One region of the Alteromonas sp. WD8-37 genome, then DNA from elsewhere that is predicted to be linked to it. Evidence: predicted binding sites of a transcription regulator. Region 1 holds the regulator's gene; the other holds the start of a gene.
What was found. The regulator NrdR, encoded in region 1, represses ribonucleotide reductase genes. The targets are predictions, from matches to a motif close to AAACACNANATNTNGTGTTT.

Region 1 (3,418 bases):
TGATCCCGAACTGGCTGATGCCATGACCAAGGAAACAGCTCGTCAGGAGCACCATATTGAGCTAATTGCTTCGGAAAACTATTGTAGTCCGCGTGTAATGGAAGCGCAGGGCTCGCAGCTTACTAACAAATATGCCGAAGGCTACCCGGGCAAGCGTTATTATGGCGGTTGTGAACATGTGGATGTGGTCGAACAGCTTGCTATTGACCGCGCCAAGGCACTGTTTGGTGCTGATTACGCCAATGTGCAGCCGCATTCTGGTTCACAAGCCAATGCTGCAGCCTTTATGGCCCTGCTTAATGCTGGCGACACGGTGCTGGGGATGAGCCTGGCCGATGGCGGCCACCTGACTCACGGCTCGCATGTTAACTTTTCCGGTAAAACCTACAACGCAGTGCAATACGGACTGAACAATGATACCGGCGAGATTGATTATGCGCAGGTTGAAGCGTTGGCGCTTGAGCACAAGCCAAAAATGATCATTGGCGGTTTTTCTGCCTATTCGGGTATCGTTGACTGGGCAAAATTCCGTGAGATCGCGGATAAAGTCGGTGCCTATTTGCTGGTAGACATGGCCCACGTAGCCGGATTAATTGCCGCAGGCATCTATCCTAACCCGCTGCCGCATGCGCATGTGGTAACGACGACTACGCATAAAACTCTGGCGGGGCCGCGCAGTGGACTGATTTTGTCCGCCTGTGGCGATGAAAGCATTTACAAAAAATTGAACAGCTCAGTGTTCCCAGGTAACCAGGGTGGCCCGCTGTGCCACGTGATTGCTGCCAAAGCAGTAGCGTTCAAAGAAGCACTGGAACCGTCATTTAAAACCTATCAACAGCAAGTGGTTAAAAATGCTAAAGCCATGGTGGCTGTGCTGCAAGAGCGCGGCTACAAGGTGGTATCAGGCGGTACGGAAAACCACCTGTTCCTGCTGGATCTGATTGATAAAGATATCACCGGTAAAGATGCTGATGCTGCATTAGGCCGCGCCAATATCACGGTAAACAAAAACTCCGTGCCAAACGATCCGCGTTCACCATTTGTCACCAGCGGTCTGCGCCTGGGCAGCCCGGCCATTACCCGTCGCGGTTTTGAGCAGGCACAAAGCGAACAGGTAGCACACTGGATTTGTGACATCCTGGACAACATGGGTGATGAAAGCGTGATTGAGCGTGTTAAAGCCGAAGTTGTCAAATTGTGTGAACAATTTCCGGTTTACGCCTAAAATTGCTACAGGTGTTGTACTCGTGGTGTGGCGGGGCAACACCGCTGACCACGAGGACACTCTATGTTTTGCCCGTTTTGCTCTGAGCAGGAAACCAAGGTCATTGATTCCCGGCTGGTAGCGGAAGGGCAGCAGGTGCGCCGCCGGCGCGAATGCCTGGTATGCCACGAGCGGTTTACCACATTTGAAAGCGCCGAACTGGTGATGCCTCGAGTGATCAAACGAGATGGCTCGCGCGAGCCGTTTAACGAAGATAAACTGCGGGCAGGTTTGCAGCGTGCGCTGGAAAAGCGCCCGGTAAGTACAGAAAAAGTCGAACAGTGTGTGCTGTCGCTAAAATCCCAGTTGCGTGCCACCGGTGAGCGCGAAGTGTCCAGTGAATTCCTGGGCAATCTTATCATGACCGCGCTGCGCGAACTGGATAAGGTGGCCTATGTGCGCTTTGCCTCGGTGTACCGCTCTTTTGAAGATATACGCGAATTCGGAGAAGAAATCGCCCGACTCGGTGACTAACAACCTCTATGACTGCCTCTTCTGCCAGCTCAACTTCCATCGCACAAGATTACTACTGGATGGCAGAAGCCATCAAACTGGCCGACCGTGGCCGTTATAGCACCTCACCCAACCCCCGGGTTGGCTGCATCATCGTCGTCGACAATCAACAAAAAGTGGGCGAGGGGTATCATTTACAAGCCGGCACGCCCCATGCGGAGGTGCATGCTCTGCATCAGGCCGGCGAGCAGGCCCGCGGCGCCACCGCTTATGTCACCTTAGAACCCTGTAGCCATTTTGGTCGCACTCCACCGTGTGCCGATGCGCTGGTGGAAGCCGGTATCAAGCGTGTAGTGGTGGCCATGACCGATCCCAATCCGCAGGTGAGTGGCCGGGGCATTGCCCGGTTGAACGACGCTGGCATTGAGGTGACCTGCGATATAATGGCCGCCGAAGCAGCCAAACTCAACCCAGGGTTTATCAAGCGCATGATGACCGGTAAGCCTTACGTCAGGCTCAAGCTAGCCATAAGCTTAGATGGTAAAATTGCGCTGGCCAACGGAGTGAGTCAGTGGATCACCGGACCTGAAGCGCGCCGTGATGTGCAGTTGTTACGCGCTGCCAGTTGCGCCGTACTGACCGGTAGCGGTACCGCCCGTGCGGATAACCCCAGTTTGCTGGTGCGTCGCGAGCAGGCCCAGTTTCGCCATTATCCATTGGCCCAGCTGCGTCAGCCGGTGCGGGTGGTATTGGATACCAATAGATCGTTACCGGCAGATTTGCAATTGTTTAATGACGGAAAGCCAACGTGGCGGGTAATTGCTGATAGTCTATCGGCCCAGGCAGGCGACTTACCCGTACCCATGGTCGCCGGTCGGCTAGATCTGGCGGCGATGCTGAGCAGTCTGGCCGCCACTAATATTAATGAGGTGCTGGTGGAAGCTGGCCCGGCACTGGCTGGTGCTTTGCTGCAGGCCGGCGAGGTGGACGAGTTGATTGTGTACCAGGCACCGCGCTTGCTGGGTGACCAGGGGCGCAGCATGGTGACCCTGCCGGCATTTACCGACTTGGCGCAAACTATTGAATTATCGCTACAAGCACACATACAGATAGGCAACGATACCAAGCTGACCTATCGGGTTGGCGCGACCCTTTAACCACGAGAAGATTATGTTTACAGGAATTGTGCAGGCATTGGGCACCATTGCCAAACTGGATCGCCGCGGTGACGATATTCGCCTGACCGTGAATACCGGCAAACTGGATATGTCCGACGTGGCGCTGGGCGACAGCATTGCCACTAACGGTGTATGTTTAACTGTGGTGGAACAAGGCCCGGATTATTATTGTGCCGATGTGTCTGCCGAAACCCTCAAATACAGCGGGTTCAAAGATTATCAGAGCGGCTCAAAACTGAATCTGGAAAAAGCCATGCGGCCCACCGATCGGTTTGGGGGGCACATTGTTTCCGGCCATGTGGACGGTGTGGGTGAAATTGCCAAAATCGTTGAACACAGTGATTATGTGGAAGTGTGGGTGAATGCCCCGGCAGAGCTGGCCAAGTACATCGCACACAAAGGCAGTATTACCGTGGATGGGGTGAGCCTGACGGTAAATGATGTAGACGGTGCCAGCTTCATGTTGTGGATCATACCCCATACCCTGCAGGAAACAGTCATTGGCCAATACCGCGCCGGCACC
Region 2 (3,418 bases), on a different contig from region 1:
CGACCGAGTTAATCGCACCCAGGTTAAAGGCCGACAGCGTACATAGCGCAATTTCGCCTTCTTCATCATTCACATGCTGCAGTGGCTTAGTGGGCAGCGCAATTTCCAGGCACAGGTTGCTCTGGCGAACCGGTGCCACTTTCGGGTCAAACGGGCTGTGGGTATTGCAGTGATCCACATTTTGCAGATAGATACGGCCAGTAGACGCGCGCTCTTGCATAAACAAGCTAAACAGTTCCATCGCCTTGATGCGTTTTTTCTGAATGCTGTCGTCGTTTTCGTACTGTACATACAGCTTTTCAAATTCAGGCTGGTCAGCAAAAAATGCATCATACAACCCAGGCACATCCGAGGGGCTGAACAGGGTGATGTAATCGTCTTTCATCATGCGCTGATACATCAGCTTGTTGAACTGCACGCCGTAATCCAAATGCCGCACCCGGTTTTCTTCCACACCACGGTTATTTTTCAATACCAGCAGGGATTCAACTTCACGGTGCCATAATGGATAGAACAAGGTTGCCGCACCACCGCGCACGCCGCCTTGCGAGCAGCTTTTTACCGCAGTCTGGAAATACTTGTAAAATGGAATACAACCGGTGTGGAATGCTTCGCCGCCACGAATGGGGCTGCCTAACGCGCGGATACGTCCGGCGTTTACGCCGATCCCGGCTCGTTGCGACACATATTTTACGATGGCAGACGCCGTGGCATTGATAGAATCCAGGCTGTCACCGGTTTCAATCAAAACACACGAGCTGAACTGGCGGGTCGGGGTACGCACGCCTGACATGATGGGCGTGGGCAGCGACAATTTAAAAGTAGACACCGCATCATAAAAACGACGGATATAGTCTAACCGGGTTGCCTGTGGGTAATTGGCAAACAAACACGCGGCCACCAGGATATACAAAAACTGCGCGCTTTCATAAATATCGCCGGTCACCCGGTTTTGCACCAAATACTTACCTTCCAGCTGCTTAACCGCGGCATAGCTGAAATTCATATCGCGCCAGTGGTCCATAAACTCGTCCATCTGGGCAAATTCTTCGGCGCTGTAGTCGTTTAACAGGTGCGGATCGTATTTACCTGCCTCAACCAGCTTCACCACATGATCGTATAAAGCCGGCGGCTCAAACTGGCCATAGGCTTTTTTACGCAAATGGAAGATCGCCAAACGGGCTGCCAGATACTGATAATCCGGTGCTTCTGTAGAAATCAGGTCAGCGGCAGATTTAATCAGTGTTTCATGGATTTCGCTGGTTTTGATGCCATCGTAAAACTGGATCTGAGCTTTGATCTCAACCTGAGACACAGACACATTTTCAAGTCCTTCTGCAGCCCAGGTAATCACTTTGTGGATTTTATCAAGTTCAATGGGCTCTTGTTCGCCATTGCGTTTGGTGACGAGGAGGTCGTTATTCATTATTACTGGCCGTTTTGTCTGTTAGCGCGTGAAGCGTGGGCGGTGCCCAAATTATCATTGTATTGGTGTTTGCTCGCAATACCTGTGAGCGACAGGCGTTCACAGCATAGGCGATAGATATTGCCAGGATGACGCAACAGCCATAGCCTGACGGCCTTAAAGTTGGGCGATCAGGGCGTTAGCGGCATCTGAGAATAAGCACAAGATAGTGAGGTTTGCGTTCTAATGCAACCCAATATCTGGTGCTAAAACCAGCAGTTAGACGCCTGCAAAATCAATGTTAGTAATGACTAACCTAAAACGATTTTACAAGCGTTATTTATCCAGAATGCAAGCATTTTTGATCAAAAGATCCGTGAAGCATTTTTATTATTCTTATTTACTTCTGAGCTATAATTGCTCGATATATAGTGTTAACGATTAACCAGTAACACTATATGTTGTGTTACTCCGGGCGAGTAACATGCAACATGTAATTCACATCGATGTTTCGATCCGAGGTAAAAAAGGTTTTAGTTAGCGGGTTCATGTGCAAGCCGGTGGCATGACGGGTGAGCAGTCCTGCCGCGTCAGTCATCTGCATCAATTCGGAGGGCTTGATAAACCGCTCATACTGGTGGGTGCCCTTAGGCACCAGATTAAGCACATACTCGGCCCCGACAATCCCCATCAAGTAGGCTTTGATGTTTCGGTTTAAGGTCGAAAAGTACACCTGGCCGCCGGGTTTCACCAACCGGGCACAGGCTTGTACGATGGATGCCGGCTCAGGCACATGTTCCAGCATTTCCATACAGGTCACCACATCAAATTCACCGGCATGCTGCTCGCTAAACGCCTCGGCAGTGATTTGCTGATAGTCCACCGAAACACCGGACTCCAACCCATGCAGCCGGGCTACTTCCAGTGAGGCTTCTGCCATATCAATGCCAGTGACCTGCGCGCCCATGCGCGCCATCGCCTCGGCCAGAATGCCGCCGCCACAGCCGATATCCAGTACCTGTTTATCAAACAAACCATCAGCATGCTGGGCAATAAAATCTAACCGCAAAGGGTTGATGGCGTGCAGAGGTTTAAATTCCCCTTCGGTATCCCACCAGCGTGAGGCCAGTTCGCCAAATTTGGCAATTTCCTGTTCATCCACATTTGACATGGTTGCTTCCTGTCACAAAAAAGGCCTATAACATAGCGTAAATTGCGCTGAAATGGCACAGTTTGACACCGCCAAATCGCTACCTGCGTGAAAATTCGCCGCTTAAGCCATCACCGCGGATTTGCGAAGATTAAGCGCTACATTATTTGCCCCGGCAGTGGTACACTCACAGATTGTTTTGCCGCCTCACATAATAAGAATGTGCGCGCCCTGCTGTATCGCCGGGTCTGAGGCCTGATTGCGCAGCGCACACTAAACCTAAGTTAAGGGATAAAGCAGTTTATGACTGATAACGCTAAAGAAATTCTCCCCGTCAATATAGAGGAGGAACTTAAAAACTCCTATCTAGACTATGCGATGAGCGTTATTGTTGGCCGCGCACTACCTGACGTACGCGATGGCCTGAAGCCTGTTCACCGGCGCGTGTTGTTCGCCATGAACGAGCTGAAAAACGATTTCAATAAGCCGTATAAAAAATCTGCCCGTGTGGTCGGGGATGTAATTGGTAAATACCATCCTCACGGCGACTCTGCGGTATACGATACGATCGTGCGCATGGCCCAGTCTTTCTCATTGCGCTATATGCTGGTCGACGGGCAGGGCAACTTTGGTTCAGTAGACGGTGATTCGGCGGCTGCCATGCGTTATACCGAAATACGCATGGCCAAGATTGCCCACGAATTGCTGGCTGATCTGGACAAAGAAACCGTGGATTTTGTGGCCAACTATGATGGCACTGAGCAAATCCCCGAAGTACTGCCCACCAAAGTGCCTAACCTATTGGTTAATGGTTCGTCGGGCATCGCTGTGGGCATGGCCACCAACATTCCGCCACACAACCT

Region 2: a site for NrdR is predicted at 1,655-1,674, ahead of nrdA (class 1a ribonucleoside-diphosphate reductase subunit alpha). Genes of this name have one in related genera too.

Annotation. Positions count from the first base shown of each region.
Region 1 is NZ_JBUZOV010000009.1:28,358-31,775, reverse strand. It holds gene glyA (serine hydroxymethyltransferase) at 1-1,225, shown strand, start outside; gene nrdR (transcriptional regulator NrdR) at 1,289-1,738, shown strand; gene ribD (bifunctional diaminohydroxyphosphoribosylaminopyrimidine deaminase/5-amino-6-(5-phosphoribosylamino)uracil reductase RibD) at 1,747-2,874, shown strand; gene ACTUJZ_RS14935 (riboflavin synthase) at 2,888-3,418, shown strand, end outside.
Region 2 is NZ_JBUZOV010000001.1:798,289-801,706, reverse strand. It holds gene nrdA (class 1a ribonucleoside-diphosphate reductase subunit alpha) at 1-1,426, opposite strand, end outside; gene ubiG (bifunctional 2-polyprenyl-6-hydroxyphenol methylase/3-demethylubiquinol 3-O-methyltransferase UbiG) at 1,872-2,576, opposite strand; gene gyrA (DNA topoisomerase (ATP-hydrolyzing) subunit A) at 2,859-3,418, shown strand, end outside.